4 regions of the Sphingobium sp. CFD-2 genome follow, and region 3 is predicted to be linked to each of the others. Evidence: predicted binding sites of a transcription regulator. Region 3 holds the regulator's gene; each other region holds the start of a gene.

Region 1 (5,861 bases), 1.7 Mb from region 3:
CTGTTCCTGGAACAGCGGCACGCCATAAGTCTCGCCCAGCAATTTCTCCAGTTCATCGGCTGGTCCATGATGGGGGGACGGCCGGGGATATTCGACCTTCTCATCCCCGCATCGCCGCCGCAGATAGGGATGGACCATATTGCCCTCGATCGGCCCGGGACGAACGATCGCCACCTGCACGGTCAGGTCATAGATGGAGCGTGGCTTCAGACGGGGCAGCATGTTGATCTGCGCCCGGCTTTCCACCTGGAAAACGCCGATGCTGTCACCCTTGCACAGCATGTCGTAAACGGTTTCGTCCGCCGCCTCCATATCGACCGTCAGCTGGTGATCGCCCAGCCCCTGTTCCCGCATCAGGTCGAACGCCCGGCGGATGCAGCTCAGCATCCCCAGCGCCAGCACGTCGACCTTCATCAGGCCGAGCGCGTCGATGTCATCCTTGTCCCATTCGATGAAGCTGCGATCCTCCATCGCCGCATGATGCAGCGGCACCGTCTCGTCCAGCCGGTTCTGCGTCAGCACAAAGCCCCCCACATGCTGCGAAAGATGGCGCGGAAAGGGCTCTGACAGCAACTGGTCGACAATCGCCTTCAACTGCGCGATCTGCGGATTGTCGAGCGCGAAGCCCGCCTCCACGATCCGCGCATCGTTCATGTCGCTCGAATAACTGCCCCACACCGTGCTGGAGAGGCGGGCCGACACATCCTCGCTAAGGCCCAGCGCCTTCGCCACTTCCCGCACGGCGCTGCGCGAACGGTAATGGATGACGGTCGCGGCGATCCCGGCGCGATGACGGCCATAGCGTTCGTAGATATATTGCATCACCTCCTCGCGCCGCTCATGTTCGAAATCGACGTCGATGTCGGGCGGTTCGTTGCGATCTTCGGATACGAAGCGGGAAAAGAGCAGGTCGTGCTTGAGCGGATCGATGGATGTCACGCCCAACAGGAAGCAGACCATGCTGTTCGCCGCCGATCCGCGTCCCTGGCAAAGGATGCCCTTGGTCCTGGCAAAGGCGACGATGTCATGCACGGTCAGGAAATAATAGGCATAGTTGCGCTTGGCGATCAGTTCGAATTCTTTTTCCAGTGTCTCGCGGGCCTTCAGGGGAAGACGCGCGCCATAGCGGGCATGGGCGGCGGACCAGGTCAGTTCCTCCAGCCATTGCTGCGCCGTCCATCCTTCCGGCACCGGTTCATGGGGATATTCATAGGCAAGCTGGTCGAGCGTGAAATGCACCCGGCTCAGCAAATGTCCGCTTTCCGCCACCGCCTCCGGGCAATCGCGGAACAGATGGGCGATTTCGGCAGGGTCATGGATATGCCTTTCCGCATTCGCCTCCAGCAGGCGCCCTGCCCTGGCGATGCCGGTGCCTTCGCGAATGCAGCTCAGCACATTCTGCAGGGGACGCTGCGCCGGACTGGCGTAGAGCGCGTCCATGGTCGCCAGCAAAGGCACGCCCGCCGCCACGGACAAGGCCTTGAACTGCGCCAGCCGCCGCGCATCCCGCCCATCCCGCCCCAATGCCGCCGCCAGCCAGACCCGGCGCGGCGCAAGACGCGACAAGCGCGCCAGCAATCCCTTCAGATCGGACGGAGCCGGCGGCGGCACAAGACTGAGATGGCCCTGCCTGATCGCTTCCTTCGGGGGCCGGTCGTCATAATCATAGTCCACCGGCTTGCGATGCGCGGTCTGTTGGGTGGCGGTGGAGCCAGGCATCACGATCAGCAGCAGATCGTCCAGATAGGCGGTCAGATCCTCATAGCGCAGGATACAGTCGCCCTTCACCGAACGGAGATTGCCGACGGTCAGCAATTTGGTGAGTTCGCCCCAACCCCGCCGCGTCGCGGGATAGGCGACGATGTCCGGCGTTCCATCCACGAAGACCAGCCTTGCGCCGACGACCAGCCGCAGGTCGGTCCGGCAGGCGCGCTCCTCCTCTTCGCTGAGTTCCAGCGGCTGCCCCGCTTCCTTGCGCGCCTCCAGCAAAGCAGCGCGCATCCGTTCGGGCCAGCGCTTGCGCGCGACATGGGCGCGGACCACCCCGGCGACGCTATTGCGGTCGGCTATGCCCAGGCCCACAAGCCCCTGGGCGATGGCGCGCGCCACCATGTCCTGCGGATGGGATGCGCCGCGCAGGAAGGAGAAATTGGTCGCCGCCACCAGCTCGGCAAAGGGAGGCGCCTCTGCCGGCCCGATCGGCGGAGATTCGCCGCGCGACCCGCGCCGCCCCTTTTCCCGCGCGGCCTCCAGCGCATTCAGTTCACGCCGGTCGATGGATTTGGGCCTGGACGGGTCTGGACCCTTGCCGTGGCGCTTCATGCGAACAGGCCATGGATGTACCAGCCGGGATGTTCCGCTTCGGAGCCGTAAAGCCCGTTGCGGAATATCCAGTAGCGCCGCCCGCGCGCATCCTCGACCCGGTAATAGTCGCGGGTCAGCCCCACGCTCTCGCCCTCCAGCGCGCCGTCCCTGGCCGTCCACCATTCGGGCGCGATGCGTTCGGGGCCTTCATAGCGCGTCACTTCATGCAATGCCTTGCGCCAGCGGAAGCGATGGGGCGGACCATCGGGCACCTCGGCCACCACGTCGATCGGCTGCGGCGGATCGAACAGATGCAGCGGGCGCATGGGCGGCTCCCCCTCCTGCCCCTCTTGCGGCCAGTTCATGGGGGCGCGGCTTTCCACGGCGGGCAGGGCAAGCTGGGCCTGTTCGGGGATATGGCTGTCCTTCGGGTGAAGCCGCTGGATGCGAGCCCGGCCTGCCCGAATCGACAGCCGGTCGACCAGAGCCGCGACGCTTTCCTCGCGACGCGCCTCTCCTCCTTCCAGCGCCAGTTGCGTCGGCGTCATCGGCTCCGCCTGCGGCACGGTGAGGCGCAGCATGTCGAAGCCGAAACCGGGATCGAGCGGATCGGACAGCGCATCGATCCGTTCCTGCACCAGCCGCATGATAGCGGGCGCGTCCCGCACCGGCAGGCTGGTTTCCACCCGCAAGGGAAAGGCAAGGCCGTCGCTGCGGAAGAACAGCGCCTCGAACCGTCGACCGCCTTGCCCGCGTTCGCTGAGCCGCTCCCCCGCCTCGGCCGCCATCTCCTCCAGCGTCCGGAGGGCAAAGGCGGTGCTGCCCATCGGCTCGGCAAAACGCCGCTCGATCCGGATCGCGGGACGCGACCGCCGGGGTGCAAGAGGCCGCCTCCCCAATCCCAGCAAAGCGTGCAGCGCGTCCACCGCCGCCTCACCGAAGCGCGACGCCAGAACCGCCGCCGGCCGCGCCGCCAGATCGCCCACGGTCCGCAGTCCCGCGCGGCGCAACGCCACCGCGCTTTCATCCTCCAGCCGCAACGCCTCGACCGGCAGGCGGCGCAGCGCCGCATCCTCGTCCGCCGCCGCGCCCACCGGAAAACGGCACAGCGCATGCGCACCCTCCGCCGTTCCGGCAAGGGCATGGCGCACCCGCATGCCATGACGCTCCAGCCGTTCGGCCGCCTCGCGCGCCAGCATCCCCTCCCCGCCCCAAAGATGCGCGCAGCCGGTAATGTCGAGCATCAGACCGAAGGGTGAATCCAGCGCCGCAACCGGCGTGTAGCGGGAACAACCGTCGCAGAGCCGCTCCAGCCAGTCCTGATCGCCATGGGGATCGGCATCGAACACGCGCAGGTCCGGTTCCCGCGCACGCGCATCGGCCAGCGTCATGCCCGGCGTCAGGCCCAGCGCGAGAGCGTCGGCGTCGAGCGTCGCCAGCCGCATCGCGCCGCGCACCTGTTCGACGACGGCTGCGGGACCTTCGCCCTGCGCCCAGAGATCAGGCCGCGCGATCCGAAGCCGGTCGATCGGCAGGAACGGAAACCACAGCGCCAGATAGCGGCGCTTGCCCATCGCGTCCTCCGCCCTCCCGTCCGCTGCCATCCTGTCCAAGGCCATGGCGTTCATCGCGCCCACCTCCACTTCCTTCAAACATGCCCCGGCCATTGTCCCAGACCAGCCGCCAGCCGAGCCCGTCCCGTCCCGCCCGCCGTCGCAACAGGCCAAGGTCGAAGGCGCTTCTGCCCGGCCCGTTTCCCGGCACGGGCAGAGAGGGCGCCGCCGCAATGCGCCAGCGCGTGTCCGCCGCGCTAGGCACCGGATCGCCGCCCACCCGCAGCAGGAAAGCGGTGACGCCGGACGACTCCGCCGCCAGCGCCAGCCGCCGGCTGGCTGTCAGGTCGAGCAAGGGCGCCGGCCCGCGCAATTCCACCACCAGTGCGCCCAAAGCGGGGCATCGCAGCGCGTCGACCGCCGCTCGCAGCAGCATGGCGTCATCGGCCATCGCGCCGATCAGCAACCGGGCGGGATCGATGCCCAATGCGGCCAGTCCGGGGCCATAGGGCATGCCCCCCGCCCGGCCCGCCGCCATCGTGCGCAGCCAGAGCAGGGGCGCCTCCCCCGCCGCCAGCCGCGCGAGGATCAGGGCCAGCCCAGCCCCCGCCCCCCCTTCCTCTGTCGCGGCGAAGAATTCATGCACCCGACCCCGCGCCAGACCGCCGTCCAGCGCCAGGTCGAGCGGCGCATAGCCGGTTTCCACCCGCGCATGGGGCTGGGAGGCTGGAACGCCCTCCAGCAATGCGATATGCCGCCTGAGGGCGGCGAGGGTCTTCACCGACTCAGCCATATATTCGTTCCCTGTTTGTTCTTTTCGCCGCAATGGCAGGCGCTGTCAATCGACCGTGAAGGCCCGAGCCGGAAAAGGCGCTGGCGACGCTCGCACCCCGCAATTTCCCAAACGCTTCCCCCGTCAGCGCTTTTTCTGTAAGTTGTCGCGGCGGGTGTTACCGAGGCGACTCGAAATGCCGGACTGAAAGGCTGCGAGCGCCTGCCAATGTGGGAGAGGGCTTGTGCCGGTTGCGGTAGCCATCGCCATGCTCGTGGTCGGTTCGGTCGCCTTTCACCTGTTCAGTCCATGGTGGCGCACGCCCATCGCCTCCAATTGGGGATCGATCGATTCCGCGCTCGACGTGACGCTCTGGATATGCGGGGCGGCCTTTGTCGGGCTGAACCTGTTCCTTGCCTGGGCGCTGGTCAAATATCGCCATCGCCCCGGCCATCGCGCCCATTATGAGCCAGAAAACCCTTCGCTGGAAAGGCGGCTGACATTCTGGACCGCCATCGGCATCGCCGGCATGTTGGCGCCGGGGCTCGCGGCCTGGGGCAAATATGTCTCGGTGCCGAAAGAAGCCACCGTCATCGAGGCGGTCGGCCAGCAATGGCAATGGTCCTTCCGCTATCCCGGTCCGGATGGCGTGCTGGGCGCGGCGGGGGTGAAATATATCACCCCCGACAATGGGCTGGGCCTCGATCCGCTCGACCCGTTCGGCCGGGATGACATATTGGTGGAAAGCGGCGACCTTCATCTGCCGGTCGGCAAGCCGGTGAAGATCGTGCTGCGCTCCAAGGACGTGCTGCACGACTTCTATGTGCCTGAATTCCGGGCCAAGATGGACCTTGTACCCGGCATCGTCACCTATTTCTGGTTGACCCCGACCAAGACGGGCACGTTCGACATCCTCTGCGTCGAACTGTGCGGCACCGGCCACCATGCGATGCGCGGCAAGGTGGTGGTGGAGACGCCCCAGGCCTTCGCGCAATGGCAGGCGCAGCAGAGCAGCTTCGGACAGATTCTGGCGGAGGCGCCGCCGGCCGCCATGTCGATCCTGCTGATCAAGGCCAATGCCTGTATCGTCCCTGCCTCCTGGAGCATTCGCTGATGGCTACCACCCTGGCCGACGACCTGCGCCCGCTGCATCATCCGCATAGCTGGGTCACCAAATATGTCTGGAGCCAGGATCATAAGGTCATCGCCGTCCAATATAGCGTGACGGCCAT
Region 2 (5,861 bases), 1.2 Mb from region 3:
GCCGGATCGTGCGGGAAGCGCCTTCGACCCAGCAGATGCGCACCTCCCGCCCCTCCAGCGGGAAGACGGCGCCATCGCCCAGCGTGACAAACGCGGGTTGCCGCGCCATTTGCGACCGGACCCAGCCCTCATGTTCCTGCGCCCAGCCGAGCGCGCGCTTCAGATTGGCGCGGGTCGGCAGCGACAGCCGCAACTCCCCCCGCGCTTGGTCCAGCGACAATCGATAGGCCTTGGCCCGCGCCGACCGGCGGATCCGCACCGGAACGGCGATGCCGTCGATCAGAATTTCAGCGTCAGAGCTCTCTGTCGACAAGATGGTTTTCCCAATCGCCGGCGTCGGCTTCCGCAATGGTCCAGCCGCGCACGGACTCCTGGGCCCGGTGCACCGCCTCGCGGTCGCCGCAGATCAGATAGTGCCATTCGGGCAATGGCTTGCCCTCGCCCCGCAGCCGATAGGCGCAGGTGCGCGGCAGCCAGCTTATCGTCTTCACCTTGGCAGGGGTCAGCCGCACGCAATCGGGCACGAAGCGGCGGCGTTCCTTATAATTGGTGCACTGCCCGCTATGCCGGTCGAGCAGGCGGCAGGCGACATTGGTGGGGTAGATGTGCCCCGTATCCTCATCCTCCGCCTTGTGCAGGCAGCATTTGCCGCAGCCGTCGCACAGCGCTTCCCACTCCGCGCGGTCCAGTCTGTCGAGGGGCTTTTCCCAGAAGTCCAACCGTCACTTCACCCATTTTTCGAGGAAGGCCGTCACCCTGGCGGGATCGCCCTCATCCACATCCGGCGTTCCCGGATCGTCCACCGGCACCAGCGCGACCGGCGCGCCGTCGCCCCCGAAGAGATAGGGCGTGCGGCTGTGGCTCACCAGATAGCCGCTCGCGCCCTTCGTCTCTTCCTTATTGTAGAGCACGACGAAATCCTTCGCCACCTTGGCGATCTCGTCCGGCGTGCCGGTCAGGCCGATCAGGCGGGGGTGGAAGGCCGCGACATAGGTTTTGAGGACGGCGGGCGTGTCCCGATCCGGATCGACGCTGATGAAGATCGGCTGGACCTTTGCGGCGAGCGCCGGTTTATCCTTCTCGAACTTCGAAAAGCCCTGCATGATGCGTTGCAGGTCGATCGGGCAGACATCGGGGCAATAGGTGTAGCCGAAATAGACCAGGCGATACTTGCCCTTGAAATCGTCCCAGCGGACCTTCTTCCCGTCCTGATCGGTCAGGGTGAAGGGCGCGCCGATGCTGGCCCCGTGCAGATCCCCCTGGGCGCTTTCATCGCCGCTTGATGCATTGCCCCCGGCCCCCATATTACAGGCTGCCAGCAGGGCGGTCAGCGGCAGGGCGAGCGAAATCAGCGCTTTGTTCATGGCGCCGCCAGCCATGCCCTGCTATGGCCCGATTTGCAAATTCCAACGGGGCTATGGACATAATGACAGGACGTTTTCCGGCTTGGATGGGCCTTGGCCGTGCCGCCGCTCTGGCCCTGGCGCTGCTGTCGCCGGTCGCGGCGCAGGCGCAGTTTTCCGACAATTACAATTTTCTGAAGGCGGTCAAGGACGCCGACGGGCAGAAGGTGACCGACCTGATCCAGAAGCCGGGATCGACCGTCATCAACAGCCGCGACGTGACGACCGGCGACACCGCGCTGCACCTGGTCGTCGCCCGGCGGGACAATACATGGCTGACCTTCCTGCTCGCCAAGGGCGCGAACCCGAACCTGACCGACAAAAACGGCAACACGCCGCTGATGGACGCGGTGCAGGCCCGGTTCGAGGAAGGCGTGCGCAGCCTGCTGACCTATAATGCGCAGGTGGACAAGGCGAATGGCAGCGGCGAGACGCCGCTGATCCGGGCGGTGCAGCTTCGCGACGTGGCGCTGGTCCGGCTGCTGGTCGCGCAAGGCGCCAATCCCGACAAGCGCGACACGATCGCCGGCATGTCGGCGCGGGACTATGCGGAGCGCGACGCCAGGACGCCGGGGCTGGTGGAAGCGCTGAGCGCTGCGAAGACGAAGACAGCACCCAAGGGACCGGTGCAGGGGCCGGTGTTCTGATTTTTTCCTGAAGCGAACATCAGACGATGCGTGTTCCTGCGCAGGAGCACGTATCGCTTAAGGGAAATGTCGCGGGAGACTATCCGTCCCCTCGTCGATCTCCACGCAGATCAGACTACCACCCCAGTTCCGCGGCATGATCCGGGTCCGCCAGCGCCGTCAGCCGCCTGGCCGCCCGTCTAGCAAAGCGCAGCGTTTCCGCCTTGCGCCGCGCGGCCGCCAGCGGCTCCATGGGTGCGGGGCGCACCAGTTCGGCGTCATATTGGTCCGCGACGATCAATCCCGTCCGTCCCGGCCATAGCGCCTCGCTCTCGAACAGCGACAGGTCGAAGCCCGACGGCACGGCCCAGAAATAGCGGTCGCAATAATCGAAATAGTCGGGCCATTTCATGTCGCCCAACAGGTCGGCGCGGCTGCACTTGATCTCCACGATGGTGATCCGACCCGCCCCGTCCAGCGCCATGATGTCGGCGCGCCGGCCATTGGGCAGCGGCACTTCCAATATCCCGCTCATGTCATGGCGGAAGAACAGGCGCAGCGTGCCCCGCGCCACGGCCAGAGCCGTGCCGTCCGTGAGGGGCGAACAACTGTCGGAAAGATCGGATTCCATGTCCGGTTCTTAGAACAGGAAGGGAACAAAAGGAAAGGGCCGATTCAGGATCGCCCGAACCGGCCCTTCTTCACCCCCTGCGCGCCCGGCGCGAAAACGGTCAGCGATAGAAGACGTGATTGTCTATCGCGGCGAGCTGGCGCTTGCCCCAGCCGGGCGAAACCCGACGGGCGTGGAAATAGAGCGCACCCTCTGCCTTGCTGTCCCAGCTATCGTCCATCGCGATCTGGGCGATGGCGACGGCCTCGCGCCAGCTTTCGCTGCCCAGGCGGATCGACGGCATGCCATTGCCGCGCACGAAGCTGAACTGGCCGGGCTGATAGACGACGCCGCACAGGCTATCGGCAAAGCGGCCGGACCGGGCGCGATTGATGATGACGCGGGCAACGGCCAACTGGCCTTCCAGGCTTTCGCCCTTGGATTCGAAATAGACGGCGCCGGCCAGGCACTTCATGTCGCCGGAAACATCCTCGGCCGCGCCCTGCGCGTCCACGAGGGCGGCGAGATTGTCGGCCTTCACATCGGCGCTGTCGGAAAGGGGAGCCAGCGGCTGCACGACTTCGCGCGGCGCGGCGAAAGTGACGGCGGGCGTGGCGCCGGCCGGAGCTGCATTCAGCTCATTGCTTCCCGGAAGGGAAAGGACCGACGGAGCCGCCTCGGAAGCGCTCGACATGTCGGCCGCGGTAACCGCCGCTGTGGCGGAAAGGGAAAATGCCGCGAAGATCGCAGCCTTCAGACGAAAACTCATTACAGCTCAAAATCGTGCGGTTCTTGGCCGGGAACGTCAAAAAACCCCTAAAACACGACGTTCGGCCGCCCCCCGTCTGCGTGTTTACCGCATCCGCCCCCCATGGACGAAAACCGGCAACCTGCGCGTTGAAAGCGTCGGAGGCCTGTGCCCGCGCGCGGAAAATGAGTCAACGATCAACAGATCGTTTCAGCGGCGAACCGTTCCGCATCCGCGATGTCGAGTTCGATGACCCACAGATCGGGGTCCGATCCGCGCCGGCGCGCAAGATATTGAGCCATGGCCTCGGCCCCCTTTTCCGGGTCCGGGCCGCAGCGGGTGAGGCGATAGCCGCCCGCATAATCAGGAACGCGTTCGAACAGTCCCTGTTCCCGGCCATTTTCCAGCGCCTGGAGCAGGATCACGCCGCTGACGGCATCGCCCTTCACCAGCACCGTGGCAAAGCCGCCCGCCGCGGCGCAGCGGCGCATCAGGACACCGACCAGCATGGCGCTGGTCAGCCGCGCGTCGGATGGGTCAGCCGGCATAGCCCGGCAGGGAGGAGAGGGGGAATTGCGACCGCATGAAGGTGCCGGTGCCGCGCCCGACCTCCTCGCCGTCGGCGTCGATCAGGCTGGCCTCCGCCACATAGACGCGCCGCTTTCCGCTGATCCAGCGCCCTTCGGCCCGAATCCGGCCCGGCCCGATCGGGCGGGTGAACAGCAGGTTGAAGCTGGTGGTCAGCAGGAAGCGATCGCTGACCAGGCTGTTGGCCGCGTAGAAGGCCGCATCGTCCAGCATCTTGAAATAGACCGTGCCGTGCACCGCGCCGGCCGCATGGAACTGCGTCTCGTCCACGTCGAAATGGATGATCGACCGGCCTTCTTCCGGAATCGTCAGTTCCGACCGGAACAGCCGGTTGATCGGTGCGGAACGGTAGAGGGACTCCAGCGCCCGGAAATGCGCCTGCTCCCCGCTGGGCAAGGCGCTGGCGGCGGAACCCGGATCAGGCAGCGTCACGCGCCTCGCCACCGGCGAGCAGGGCATGGAGCGCCGCCGTCGACTTGGCGCCGCGCAGCCGGGCGATCTGCCCCTCGTCACGCAGGTAGCGCGAAACGCGGGCCAGGGTCTTCAGATGTTCGGCGCCGGAATCCACCGGAGAGAGCAGCGCGAAGACGATGTCCACCGGCGCTTCGTCCACAGCGTCGAAAGGAACCGCCGGATCGAGCAGCACCACCACCCCGCACATTTTCTGGAGGCCGGGAATCTTCGCATGGGGAATCGCAACTCCGCCGCCAAAGCCGGTCGAGCCCAATTTCTCACGCTCCAGCAGCGCCTCCGCCACCGGATCGGCAGCCAAGCCGTAGGCCTGCGCAGCCAAGGCCGCAACCTTCTGAAACAACTGCTTCTTGCCGTTCACCGAAAGGGCGGTGCCCAATGCATCCGGTGCGACGATATCATTGAAATGAACCATGCCGAATCCCAGCCGAGCCGCGCCCAGCCTCGGAAAAATGACGCAATGCCCGGATCTTTAAAGTCCGGCCCCATAGGCCGCCAGCGGATCGAGGTCAACCGGCGGCCGGGGGAAGGCGATCAGCCCAGGCGGGGCTCTACCCAGCCGATGGTCCCGTCCTGCCGCCGATAGACCATGTTGTACGCCGCCGTTCCGGCATTGACGAACAGCAGCGCATTGGTGTTGCGCAGGTCGAGCATCATCACCGCGTCCGACACGCTGGCTTCGGGAATGTCGACCCGGGTTTCCGCCACGATCAGCGGCGCTTCGGCCGGTTCCTCTTCATCGGCCGGGGACGCGAAAATCGTGTAGCCGGCGCCGTCCAGTTCATCGGCGCCATATCCATTGGCCCGGCTGGCCTCCGCCGCCGCGGCCTGCGCGCTGCGGTCCTTCAGGCGGCGCAGATAGCGGCGCAACTGCTTCTCGATCCGTTCGGCCGCCTGATCGAAGGCAGGATGCGCCTCCTGCGCCTCTCCGGCGCCCTTCAGGATCAGTCCGGTCATGACATGGCAGACGATGTCGCAATGGAAGGCGCCGTGCGGGGCTGGCCGGAATGTGACCTGGGCGGAAAGCGCGCGGGAGAAATATTTCTCGGCCATGGCCTCCAGACGGGTCCAGACATGCTGCTTGAGCGCGTCACCCGTATCGACCTGATGCCCGGAAACACGAATATCCATATGCCTTCTCCTTATTCTTGCCGGACCGCCCGGGATTGGCGACCCGGTTGGCGTGGAGGCCGTGAAGGCAGCCCATCCCGAAGGGACAGCCGTAATCAGGCCTCCTCAAGCCAGAGCGGCTTGTCCAGCGTCGCGACGAACGCTGCATGCCGCTCCAGCTCCTCCGCGCTTGCCGCAAAGACACGCGCGGGACGAACAGGGCGAACCGCGACTTCCGCCGCAAGTTCCATATTTACAACGAGTTTCTCTTCCTCCTGTGCAAGACCGAGGCCGATCTGACGGCC
Region 3 (5,861 bases):
GGGGCCGCTCGCCAATCCGGCCGGGGTGCGCCGTCAACTGGTCGGCATAGCGCGTCCGGACTATGTCCCCGTCTATGCGGAGGCGCTTGCGGAACTGGGCGTCGATCATGCGATGATCGTTTCCGGCGACGAAGGACTGGACGAACTGTCGCTGGCCGGCGGCAATGCTCTGGCGGAGGTGAAAGGCAGCAGGCTGGTTGCGACGCGCCGCCTGACCGCTGCCGAACTCGGCCTGTCCACCCATCCGGTCGAGGCGATCAGGGGGGGCGACCCCGCCTATAACGCCGCCGCCCTGCGCGCCCTGTTGCAAGGCGAAGCGGGGCCTTATCGTGACGCGGTGTTGCTGAACGCCGCCGCCGCCCTTGTCGTAGCCGACGCCGTGTCCGATTTCCGCGAAGGCGTGGAGGAAGCCGCCGAAACCATCGACCGCGGCCTTGCCAACGCGCTGCTCAATTGCTGGATAGCCTATAAATGACGAACAAGCTGATCGAAATCTGCGATGTAAAGCGGGAGGAAGTCGCCCGGCGCAAGGCCGCCACGCCCATCTCCTCGCTTCACGCCCGCGCCGCCGAACAGACGCCTCCGCGCGGCTTCCGCAAGGCGCTGGACGGTGCCGCCGGCTCCGGATTCGGCCTGATCGCGGAGATCAAGAAGGCCAGCCCGTCCAAGGGCCTGATCCGCCCCGATTTCGATCCGCCCGCCCATGCCCGCGCCTATGCGGCGGGTGGCGCGGCCTGCCTGTCGGTGCTGACCGACGAACCTTATTTCCAGGGGCATGACGATTATCTGGTCGCGGCCCGATCGGCCTGCGCCCTGCCGGTGCTGCGCAAGGATTTCATGGTCGATCCCTGGCAGGTGCTGGAAAGCCGGTCGCTCGGCGCCGACGCGATCCTGATCATCGTCGCCGCGCTGGACGACAATCAGATGGCGGAAATAGAGGACGCCGCCCTTGGCCTGGGCATGGATGCGCTGGTTGAAGTGCATGATGCGCAGGAACTGGAGCGCGCGATGAAGCTCCGCTCGCGCCTGATCGGCGTCAATAATCGCGACCTGCGCGACTTCACGGTCGATTTCGCCCGCACCTACGAACTGGTCGGACAGGCTCCGGAAGGATGCACCTTCGTTGCGGAAAGCGGCATCGGCAGCCATGACGACCTGCTCGCCATGTCGGACCATGGCGTGCGCTGCTTTCTGGTGGGGGAAACCCTGATGAGGCAGGAGGATGTCGAAACCGCCACGCGCAGGCTGCTGACGGGGCGATGAGCAAGCTCACCCATCTGGACGAGGAGGGGTCGGCCCATATGGTCGATGTTTCCGCCAAGGCGACGACCGCGCGCAAGGCTGTCGCGAGCGGCCGCATCAGCATGAGTCCCGATGCAGCAGCAGCGATCGAGCAGGGATTGGTGAAGAAGGGCGATGTGCTGGCCGTGGCCCGCGTGGCGGGCATCATGGCGGCCAAGCGGACCGCCGACCTCATCCCGCTCTGCCACCCGATTCCGCTCAGTTCGGTCAGCATCGACCTCGATCTCGACGGCAGCGGCGTGACCGTGACGGCGACCGCGAAGACCGCCGGTCAGACCGGCGTGGAAATGGAGGCGCTGACCGCCGCGTCGGTCGCGTTGCTGACGGTCTATGACATGGCCAAGGCGCTGGACAAGGGCATGATCATCAGCGACGTGCGCCTGCTGGCCAAGAGCGGCGGCAAGTCCGGCGACTGGACGGCTGGGGACGGGCCGGCGTCATGAGCCTGCTTCCGGTCGCGGAGGCGCAGAGCCGCCTGATGGCGCTGGCAAGGCCGCTGCCGACGGAGCATATGCCCATTCCCGCCTGCGCCGGACGCTGGCTGAAGGAAGATGTCGTTGCGCTGCGTGATCAGCCCTGGGCCGATCTTTCCGCCATGGACGGCTATGCCCTGCGCGCCGCTGAATGGCCCGGGCCATGGCAGGTCGCCGCCGAAAGCGCGGCGGGGGGCCCGCCGCCTCCGCCCCTCGAACCCCGCCAGGCCTGCCGCATCTTCACCGGCGCGCCCTTGCCGCAGGGCGCCGACAGCATCCTGATTCAGGAAAACGCCGCGCGCGAGGGGGACATGCTGCGCGGACTGGAGGAGGCGCTGACGAAGGGCCGCCATGTGCGTCCGGCCGGTTCCGACTTCCGCAAGGACGGCCTTTTGCTGAAGGCCGGCAGCGCATTGGGGGCGGCGCAGATCGCGCTCGCCGTGTTGGGCGGGCATGGGACGCTGCCCGTATCGCGGCGGGCCCGGGTCGCCCTGCTCTCGACAGGCAACGAACTCGTGCCCCCCGGTGCGCCGACGCAGCCCGGCCAGCTTCCCTCCTCCAACGCGCCCATGCTGGCCGCCCTGCTCGCCGGCCTTTCCTGCGATGTCATCGATATGGGGATCGTGCCGGACGATCTCCCCGGCATGATCCAGGCCTTTGCCCACGCCAGCCAGGCGGACATCATCGTTTCGACCGGCGGCGCATCGGTGGGCGATCACGACATCGTCCGCCCGGCTTTCGTCCAGGCCGGGGGCTCGCTCGATTTCTGGAAAATCCGCATGCGTCCGGGCAAGCCGTTGATGGCGGGGACATTGGGTTCCGTCGTCTTCCTGGGCCTGCCGGGCAATCCGGTATCAGCCTTCGTGACGGCGACGCTGTTCCTGTTGCCGCTGGTCCGCAACATGATGGGCGCGGCATCGCCCCTGCCCCGCACCGCGCCGGCGACGCTCGCCGCGCCGCTGCCCGCCACGGGGGAACGCGACGATTACCTTCGCGCCTTCCGCACGGAAGCGGGCATCGTTTCCGTGACATCGCAGGACAGCGCCGCCACCGCGGCCATGGCGATGGCCGACTGCCTCATCCTGCGACCTGCCGGCTCTGCTCCGGCCGCCGCCGGCGATCCCGTCACGGTTCTTCCCCTCGCATAAGGAAAGGGGCCGCCGCGCGACCCCTTCCAATGCAGTCCTGACGGATGGCGGCGATGTCAGCCATGCTGGACCGCCGCCGTTCCTTCAGCGCTGCTGCTTGCCGGGCGACTTGTCCTGACGGCGTTCATCGCCCATCTGGCCCTGCCGGTCTTCCTGCTGCTGCTGGCGTCCACCCTGGCTGGAGCGGTCGCCGCCCTGCTGGTCGCGACGTTGACCGCCGCCCTGGTTGTTCTGGTTGGCCATCTTTCTCTCCTATTCACCTTCTTCGTGGAAGGCAGGCGTTAAACGGCCTGCGGCCTTCCGCGTTCCAGCAAAAGCGCCCAACGGTTAGGCGCTTGACTTGCCCCGTTCCGTTTCCTATGCGTTCTCCATCCGTTCCAAGGAGGGCAAGGCGAGATGTTGACACCCAAGCAACAGGAATTGCTGAGCTTCATTCAGACCCGGCTGGAGGAGGGAGGCGTATCCCCCTCTTTCGAGGAGATGAAGGAAGCGCTGGACCTGCGGTCCAAATCCGGCATCCACCGCCTGATCAATGCGTTGGAGGAACGCGGCTTCATCCGCCGCCTGCCCAATCGCGCCCGCGCACTGGAAGTGCTCAAACTGCCCGATGCCATGCATCGCGCTCCCAAGGTCGTCGTGCCTGCCAAGCCGCCGCTGACGCCCGGTCCAGCGGCCAGCAGGCCCCCGGTCGCCGCCAACGACATATTGGAGATTCCGCTGCACGGCCGGATCGCGGCGGGCGTGCCGATCGAGGCGCTGGAGGGGCAGAACATGCTTTCCGTTCCCGCCGCGCTGCTGGGCACCGGGGATCATTATGCGCTGGAAGTGGCGGGGGATTCAATGGTCGAAGCGGGCATTCTGGACGGCGATTTCGCGCTTATCCAGCGCACCGACGTCGCGCGCGAGGGGCAGATCGTGGTCGCCCTGATCGACGAAAATGAAGCGACGCTGAAATATTTCCGGCGTGAGGGTCCGAAGGTCCGGCTCGATCCCGCCAACAGCGCCTATGAACCGCAGATCTACGACCCTCGGCAGGTCCGCATCCAGGGCAAGCTGGCAGGGTTGCTGCGCCGCTATAACTGATGCTTCCTGTATTCGCGCGGCCGGCTGGAAGGCCGCGCGACCCAGGGGTGCTCATCATGCCACGCCTTCGCGCTGCGCATGGTGCCATGGTCCAGATCGATGGTCAGGCCACCCGTCCTGGCGAGGAAGCGTCGATCCACCTTCAGCCAGCGTGGGCGACAGGCGCCCTGCAGGCGGCGGTCGCTGACGACGATGTCTGAATAGGCGCAATCCCGCGCCAGTATCGCATTATCGATCCTCACGCTGCTTCGCGTCAGCAACAGGTTCCAGTTCCGGCCCCCTCCCTTCAGGCGAACGGCGCATAGATCGGGAGAACAGCGAGCCTGGGGCAGCGCCGTCAATGCCTGCAAGGTACCGTCATAACCCGCGCTTTCCGCCATGACGTCGCGCGCATAGCCGCCGGCGCGAGCCCGCAGCATCGCCATGCCGCCATCGGCAGTGCGCACCGCGACATGCCGGCCGTCCCCGCTTATCAATATGGCGGGCATCGGGCTGGTCAGCACCATCATGACGCCGGTGGTCACGGGCATCAGACCCGCCCAGCGCCACCGGCTTCGCCATAGCAGGCACCACAGCATGCCCAGCAGCATCAGGCCGAACACTACGCCCGACTGGGCGGGCGCCAGAACCACCGCCCAAGGGCTGGATGCCACGCCATGGGCAATCAGCAACAGCAGGTCGATCGATCGCGCGGCAAGCCACCAGAAGGGCGCACCCCACCCGCCTAGGTCCAACAGCAAGGCCGTCGCCTCCAGCGGCATGACCACCAGCGTCGTAAGCGGTATGGCCACCAGATTGGCGATCGATCCCAACATGCCCGCCTTGTGGAAATGGAACAGCGCGATCGGCGCCAGCACCAGCTCCACGACCAGGCCGGTCGCCAGCATGCCCGCAAGATTGCGCCCGATCCGGCGCCATACCCCTTCGTCACGCGGCGCGAGAAAGGCGCGGAAGGCCGGATGCTCGCCTAGCGACACCAGGGCTATCACAGCCGCGAAGCTCATCTGGAAGCTCGGCCCCACCAGTGCTTCTGGCCAGAGGATCAGCACCACCAGCGCCCCCGCCGCCACGAGCCTGAGCGTGATCGCGTCCCGCCCCATCGCCAGTCCGCCCAGCACAAGCAGGGCAGCGACGCAGGATCGCACGGTCGGCACCTCTGCGCCGGTCAGAAGCGTATAGCCGATGCCCGCCAGAGCGCCGCCGCCCGCGGCCAGCAGCATCAGCGGCCAGTCGAGAGCCGCCCGGCGGCTGAGCGCCATCAGCCGCATCAACAGGAAGATCACCGCAGCGATCAGGGCCGTGACATGCAGACCGCTGATCGACAGCAGATGCGCAAGGCCGCTCCGCCGCATCGCCTCCGCATCTGCCTGCGCGATCGCGCCCTGATCGCCGGTGGCCAGGGCAGCGGCGATGCCGGCGCCCTGTCCCGGAACGCGCTCCAGGATATGCTCGAACAGACGCGCCCTCAACCGGGGGCCGGCCGTGGCCGGCCGCAGGACCGTGACCGGCGGCAGCACACGCCCGGTCGCGCCGACGCCCTCGAAATAGGCGCGCCGCGCAAAATCATAGCCGCCCGGCAGGCTGGGCGGCGCAGGCGGCATCAGCCTTGTGCGGAAGGCTATGATGGCTCCCTCCCCGACGCCCGGCGGCATCGACGCATCGTCAAGATTGACGCGCACCAGGGGCGGCAGGGCAGGCACGCCGACAGGCCGGACCAGCACGCGACTCATGTGCTGCGCGGGCAGCCTTTCGACCGACCGGACCTCCCCCTTCAGCGAGATGAAGGCCGGGCGGTCGAGGGGCGGCGATCCGACGATCGTCGCTTTCCCCCAGACCAGCAGGCACCCGGCACAGG
Region 4 (5,861 bases), 620 kb from region 3:
CGACCAGTTGCGTACCCGCTGGCCAAAGCTCGGCGCCTGCATGGACGATGCCGAGCACGACGTGCTGGCCTACATGACCTTCCCCGAGCAGCACCGCGTCAAATTACATTCCACCAATCCACTGGAACGCCTGAACAAGGAAGTGAAGCGCCGCGCCGATGTCGTCGGCATCTTCCCGAACGAGGATAGCATCATCCGCCTCGTCGGCGCCGTCCTGCTGGAGCAGAATGACGAATACCAGCTCCAGCACCGCTACATGCAGATCGAGGGCATGGCCGCCCTTGCTACACCAATGATCGAGGAGGCACAGCCGCTACAGATTACACCCAAGGCCGCCTGAAAATGCAGCCCGCTGGCCACACCCAATTCTACACCACATTGACGGACGCGACCAAGGAGCGTCTGGAATCGACCAGTTGTGGACGACAGGAGGGGAAGGCAGGGACACCGAATGTGGACGTAACGGCACCACTGTCAATCCAACGGCTGACCCTTTTCGTTGCGCTCGCAAGGATTATAGTCGCAAACTATTCGTACCGAATAATTGACCAAGACAAAGAACGCCAAGCACAGGTAAATTATAGTGATGACACCCTTGGTAAGGCTTGGCAGTCGCGTGATAATAATTCCAATTACGCCTACTGCAATGGCAAAGGGTAAGCCGATTATGCCTTGGTGATTGATTATAAAGACGAACGCGATCAGCCAAGGAGCGATGACGCAAAGCAAGAATGTGCGGACTATCACAAGCATGGCTGCCCATTATTATCAGAGCCTTGCCATCAGGTCACTGCGTCTGAAACTGCGAGCATTGACCTGAAAGCAGACCGTCCAAAAGCCACCCATCTTTATCATTCCCATACAAAACGGTACCTGCCACCGCTATTTCATCCGGTATCTACGATATTGGACGGCGGTCTTGAGGAAAGGCTCGATTGACGGCTAGGCAGGCTGGACGAAGCTGTCCATCACCCGCTTCCGACCCGCCGTTTCGAAATCGATCTCCAGCTTGTTGCCTTCGATCTCCGCCACCGTGCCGTAGCCGAATTTCTGGTGGAAGACGCGCAGGCCGACGCTCATGTCATCCCGCCCCTTGTTGCCGAGCGAGACCGCTGATGCGCGCGCCTCCACGATCCTTGCGGGTTCGCGGGTGAACTGTCCGCTCTGTTGGGCGCGCTGCCACCCGGGGCCGCGACCGGTGCCGCGCTGGACATTGGCGAAGGGATCGGCCCGCTCCGACCAGTTGGCGCGCCAGAGCGAGGCGCCGCCGGACATGCTGCTTTCCTCCTCCACATGTTCGGGAGGCAATTCCCCGACGAAGCGCGAAGGGATGGAGCTGGTCCACTGGCCATAGATGCGGCGGTTGGCGGCGTGCAGGATGACGCAGGACTTCCTCGCCCGCGTGATCGCGACATAGGCGAGGCGGCGTTCCTCCTCCAGGCTGTTGAGGCCGCCTTCGTCGAGCGCGCGCTGGGAGGGGAAGATGCCTTCTTCCCACCCCGCGAGGAAGACCGTGTCGAACTCCAGCCCCTTGGCGGCGTGGATGGTCATGATCGTGACCTTGCGCTCGTCCTGTTGCGCCTCATTGTCCATGACGAGGCTTACATGCTCCAGGAATGCGCCCAGCGTCTCATATTCCTCCATGGCGCGGGTCAGTTCGTTGAGGTTCTCCAGCCTTCCCGCGCTTTCGGCGGTGCGTTCGGCCTGGAGCATGGCGGTGTAGCCGCTTTCGTCCAATATCTGTCGGGCCAGTTCGGCATGGGGAAGTTGCACCGCGCGGTCCCGCCAGCGGGCGAGATCGCCGATGAAGGCGCCGAGGCTGCGGCGGGCCTGCGGCGTCATCTCGTCCGTGTCGAGGATTCGCGCGGCGGCGAGGGCAAGCGGAACGCCCTCCGCCCGGGCAAGCCGATGCAGCTTTTCCACGGCCTTGTCGCCCAGGCCGCGCTTGGGGACGTTGACGATCCGTTCGAACGCCAGGTCATCGGCGGGCTGATTGACCAGGCGAAGATAGGCGAGAGCGTCCCGAATCTCGGCGCGTTCATAGAAGCGGAAGCCGCCCACGATGCGATAAGGCAGGCCGATCTGGATGAAGCGGTCTTCGAACTCGCGCGTCTGGTGCTGGGCCCGGACGAGGATGGCGACCCCCTCCAGCGATTGGCCGCTGCGTTCGATCGATTCGATCTCGTCGCCCACGCGCCGCGCTTCCTCCGGCCCGTCCCAGACGCCGATGATGCGGACCTTCTCGCCCACGTCGATGTCGGTCCAGAGCGTCTTGCCCAGGCGATTGCCATTTTCCGCGATCACTCCTGACGCAGCGCCCAATATATGGGGTGTCGAGCGATAATTCTGTTCCAGCCGGACGATCTTCGCGCCGGGAAAATCCTTTTCGAACCGCAGGATATTGGCGACTTCCGCCCCCCGCCATGAATAGATAGACTGGTCGTCGTCTCCCACGCAGCAGATGTTCTTGCGCTGCTGGGCGAGCAGGCGCAGCCACAGATACTGGCTGCTGTTGGTGTCCTGATATTCGTCCACCATGATATAGCGGAAGCGCTGCTGATAGCTTTCCAGCACGTCCCGATGGCGTTTCAGGATCGTCAGAACATGCAGCAGCAAGTCCCCGAAATCGCAGGCATTCACGTCCCGAAGACGCGCCTGATAAGCGGCGTAGAGCTTCTGCCCCTTTCCGTTGGCATAGCCCTCGCTCTCGCCGGCGCCGATTTCCTCCGGCGTCAGCCCCTTGTTCTTCCACTGGTCGATGAGGCCGGCGAGCTGGCGTGCGGGCCAGCGCTTCTCGTCGATTCCCTCCGCCTGGATGAGCTGCTTCATCAGGCGAAGCTGATCGTCCGTGTCGAGGATGGTGAAATTGGATTGCAGCCCCACCAGTTCGGCGTGGCGGCGCAGCATCTTCGCGGCGATGGCGTGGAAGGTGCCCAGCCAGGGCATGCCTTCGACGGCGGGGCCGATCATCCGGCCGACGCGCTCCCGCATTTCGCGCGCCGCCTTGTTGGTGAAGGTGACTGCGAGGATTTCCGAAGGATAGGCCCGACGGGTGGCGATCAGATGGGCGAGGCGAGCGGTGAGCGCCGCCGTCTTGCCCGTGCCGGCGCCTGCAAGCACCAGCACCGGCCCCTCGGTCGTGAGCACGGCCTCCCGCTGGGGTTCGTTCAGCCCCTGGAGATAGGCGGGATCGTCGGGGGAGGGGGCGGGCAGAGTCATGCGCTATCAACTAGGGTGCCGGGCGGGAAGCGGCAAGGGCGGGCGGCCCTTGCACCGTTGCTCCTTCTATGAGAACAAAAGGCGAATCGTGCAAGGAGTAAAGGCCATGTTCTCGGGGCGGTGCCAATGCGGGGCGATCCATTACGAAGCGCAGGGCGAGCCGGCCTATAGCGCGCTGTGCCATTGTTCGGATTGCCGGAAAAGCGCGGGCGCGCCGATGGTGGGCTGGGCCCTGTTCCCTGAAGAACAGGTGACGGTGACGGGTCGGCCGGTGGCATACCGGTCCTCCGACAATGTGACGCGGGAATTTTGCGGAACCTGCGGTACGGGCCTTTTCTACCGCAATGCCGCCGTGTTCCCCGGCATGATCGACATCCAGACCGGAACGCTGGACGACCAGTCGAACCTGCCGCCAGCCATCCACGTCCAATTTGCCGAGGCCGCGCCATGGATGGAGGGCGCGCATCAACTGCCCAAGTTCCAGCGCTACCCCGAGGCCTGAGGCCGACAGGCAGGATCGTCTGGCGGCGCATCCGCAACGGCTCGTCGCCCGGGCCGGAACGCAGGCATCGCGCATCCGGTTCTTTGTTCAGCCCAAACGGCAGAACGGGGCGAGAACAAAGGAAAGGATGATCCCGATGAAATCGATCCTGTTGGCAGGTGCGGCCATATTGGCCTTCGGCACCGGCGTTACCGGCATTGCGATCGCGCAGGACATGCCGGCTTCGGCGCAGCCGCCCGTCGCCGATACGCCGCCTCCGCCCGAGCAGGGCGCGACTCCTGCGACGCCGGCGACCCCCGCCGAACCGGGAGCGACGCCAGCCAGCCCGGCCACTCCGGCGACGCCCGCGACGCCGCCCCCAGCCGCCGATCCCAATGCTGGGCAGCCGACCGGAGCCGTGCCGCCGGACACGGGCATGCAACCGGCTCCTGCCGGCGTTCCGCGTGATCCGTCCGCTCCCGTCGGAACCTCAGCCAATCCCGCGACCGTGGGTGGCAATATGACGCCGCCGCCGACCGAGCAGAAGGATTATCCGCTGTGCAGCAGGACCGTGCAGGATAGCTGCATCAACCGGAGCGAAGCGCCCAAATCCATGCGCAAGCGGCGTTGATGCTTGCAAGACCGGGCATGGCGGCGATCATGGCTGCCAGCCCGGTCCAGCTACGCCGCCGGTCAGGCTGTGCCGATCGAGCACCGTCAGCAAGGTCGCCGGGGCTGCTCCCGATATGCCGGGTCGCAGGCTGGGTGCAATGCGCAGCCGCGGCGATGGTCCATGGTCATGTCCGTCGCGCCATCACTTCACCCAATCCGCCTGGACTATTCGGCGCGCTCCGTTGCGCGCAGCAGCGTCAGTCGAGCCTTTCCCACGTCACGGGTCGTCTCCACGGTAAAGCCCTTTACCGCCACATCCTCGCGCCGGTCGGTTTCGATGCTGATCCAGCTTGCGGGCCCGGTCCAGCCCAGGCGGCTCAGCTTGTCCAGCGCCACCATGCCAGCGCCGCTCTGATAGGGCGGATCCATGAAGATGAGGTCCAGGGGCTCGCTTGCCGGACCCAGCGACAGGACGCTGCTCTGGCGGATGTCGGGGCGGATGCCCAGCCTGTCGCCATTGGCTCGGATCGCGTCCAGCGCCGCGCGGTCCTGTTCCACGAAGATGCAGCTTGCCGCGCCGCGCGAGAGCGCTTCGAACCCCAGAGCGCCCGAGCCCGCGAAGAAATCGCCAACGCTCAGCCCCTCGAAGGAGCCGATCCGGCTCAGCAGCATGGAAAACAGGGTTTCCCGGGTGCGGTCCGCCGTAGGGCGTGTTGCGTCGCTCTTGGGGGCGGTAAGGGGGCGACCCCGCCATTGGCCTGCAATTATTCTCATGGGCTGGCTCGTTCCAGAAAAGAAGGGCCCCTCGACAGGCTCAGGGCGAACGGAGGGGGTCAGGGTTTCCCAAGGCTCTTGCGGAAGACGACCAGATCGTGCTGCCGCACTTCCTCGACCGCGCCGGATGCCAGCTCGCCCAGATGGAAGGGGCCGTAGCTGGTGCGGATCAACCGGTTCACCTGAAGCCCCAGATGTTCGAGCACGCGGCGGACTTCGCGGTTCTTGCCTTCGGTCAGCGTCATTTCGATCCACTGGTTGCGGCCGGTGCGGCGTTCCAGATTGGCCTCGATCCGGCCATAGCGTATGCCGTCTATCTCCAGCCCGTCGAACAGGTCCTCCAGCTGGTTCTGACTGACTTCACCGAAGGCGCGGGCGCGGTAGGTGCGCGGGACGCCGGTGGAGGGCAGCTCCATCTGCCGCTTGAACTCCCCATCGGTGGTGAGCAGCAGCAGGCCTTCGGTCGTCATGTCGAGCCGTCCGATCGGCATGACGCGCGGCAGGTCGGCGGGCAGCTTGTCATAAATGGTCGGACGGCCGCGGGGGTCGCGTTCGGTCGTCAGGAAACCCGCCGGCTTGTGGAAGAGGAACAGGCGCGCAGGTGCCGGTGCGGCGACCGGATTCCCGTCGACCGCGACGCCGTGCAGCGAAGTGAGGAGGGTGGCGGGGGTCGACACCGCTTCGCCGTCGAGCGTGATCCGCCCCTCCTCGATCATCCGCTCGATCTCCCGCCGGGAGGCGACGCCTGCGCGGGCGAGCAATTTGGCGATGCGCT

Evidence for each region. Region 3 encodes LexA, which represses DNA repair genes until DNA is damaged. Its sites were predicted from a motif close to GTTCCNCNCTTGTTCT; they were not measured.
Region 1: the regulator LexA is predicted to act here: its motif matches at 4,657-4,672, upstream of LDB29_RS10965 (ImuA family protein).
Region 2: the regulator LexA is predicted to act here: its motif matches at 2,672-2,687, upstream of LDB29_RS16990 (MmcB family DNA repair protein).
Region 4: the regulator LexA is predicted to act here: its motif matches at 3,291-3,306, upstream of LDB29_RS05610 (ATP-dependent helicase).

The regions. Positions count from the first base shown of each region.
Region 1 is NZ_CP084405.1:2,230,657-2,236,517, forward strand. It holds gene LDB29_RS10955 (error-prone DNA polymerase) at 1-2,322, opposite strand, end outside; gene LDB29_RS10960 (DNA polymerase Y family protein) at 2,319-3,908, opposite strand; gene LDB29_RS10965 (ImuA family protein) at 3,805-4,650, opposite strand; gene LDB29_RS10970 (cytochrome c oxidase subunit II) at 4,874-5,743, shown strand; gene LDB29_RS10975 (cbb3-type cytochrome c oxidase subunit I) at 5,743-5,861, shown strand, end outside.
Region 2 is NZ_CP084405.1:3,433,992-3,439,852, forward strand. It holds gene LDB29_RS16970 (M48 family metallopeptidase) at 1-313, opposite strand, end outside; gene LDB29_RS16975 (YcgN family cysteine cluster protein) at 294-719, opposite strand; gene LDB29_RS16980 (SCO family protein) at 723-1,379, opposite strand; gene LDB29_RS16985 (ankyrin repeat domain-containing protein) at 1,427-2,050, shown strand; gene LDB29_RS16990 (MmcB family DNA repair protein) at 2,166-2,660, opposite strand; gene LDB29_RS16995 (cell wall hydrolase) at 2,761-3,408, opposite strand; gene LDB29_RS17000 (DUF1491 family protein) at 3,585-3,935, opposite strand; gene LDB29_RS17005 (PaaI family thioesterase) at 3,925-4,434, opposite strand; gene LDB29_RS17010 (PTS sugar transporter subunit IIA) at 4,394-4,861, opposite strand; gene hpf (ribosome hibernation-promoting factor, HPF/YfiA family) at 4,981-5,577, opposite strand; gene dnaQ (DNA polymerase III subunit epsilon) at 5,673-5,861, opposite strand, start outside.
Region 3 is NZ_CP084405.1:541,020-546,880, reverse strand. It holds gene trpD (anthranilate phosphoribosyltransferase) at 1-475, shown strand, start outside; gene trpC (indole-3-glycerol phosphate synthase TrpC) at 472-1,263, shown strand; gene moaC (cyclic pyranopterin monophosphate synthase MoaC) at 1,260-1,745, shown strand; gene glp (gephyrin-like molybdotransferase Glp) at 1,742-2,923, shown strand; gene LDB29_RS02570 (hypothetical protein) at 3,008-3,166, opposite strand; gene lexA (transcriptional repressor LexA) at 3,320-4,006, shown strand; gene LDB29_RS02560 (ComEC/Rec2 family competence protein) at 3,997-5,861, opposite strand, start outside.
Region 4 is NZ_CP084405.1:1,165,618-1,171,478, forward strand. It holds gene LDB29_RS05605 (IS256 family transposase) at 1-340, shown strand, start outside; gene LDB29_RS05610 (ATP-dependent helicase) at 943-3,219, opposite strand; gene LDB29_RS05615 (GFA family protein) at 3,326-3,721, shown strand; gene LDB29_RS05620 (hypothetical protein) at 3,858-4,331, shown strand; gene rsmD (16S rRNA (guanine(966)-N(2))-methyltransferase RsmD) at 4,538-5,086, opposite strand; gene LDB29_RS05630 (pseudouridine synthase) at 5,146-5,861, opposite strand, start outside.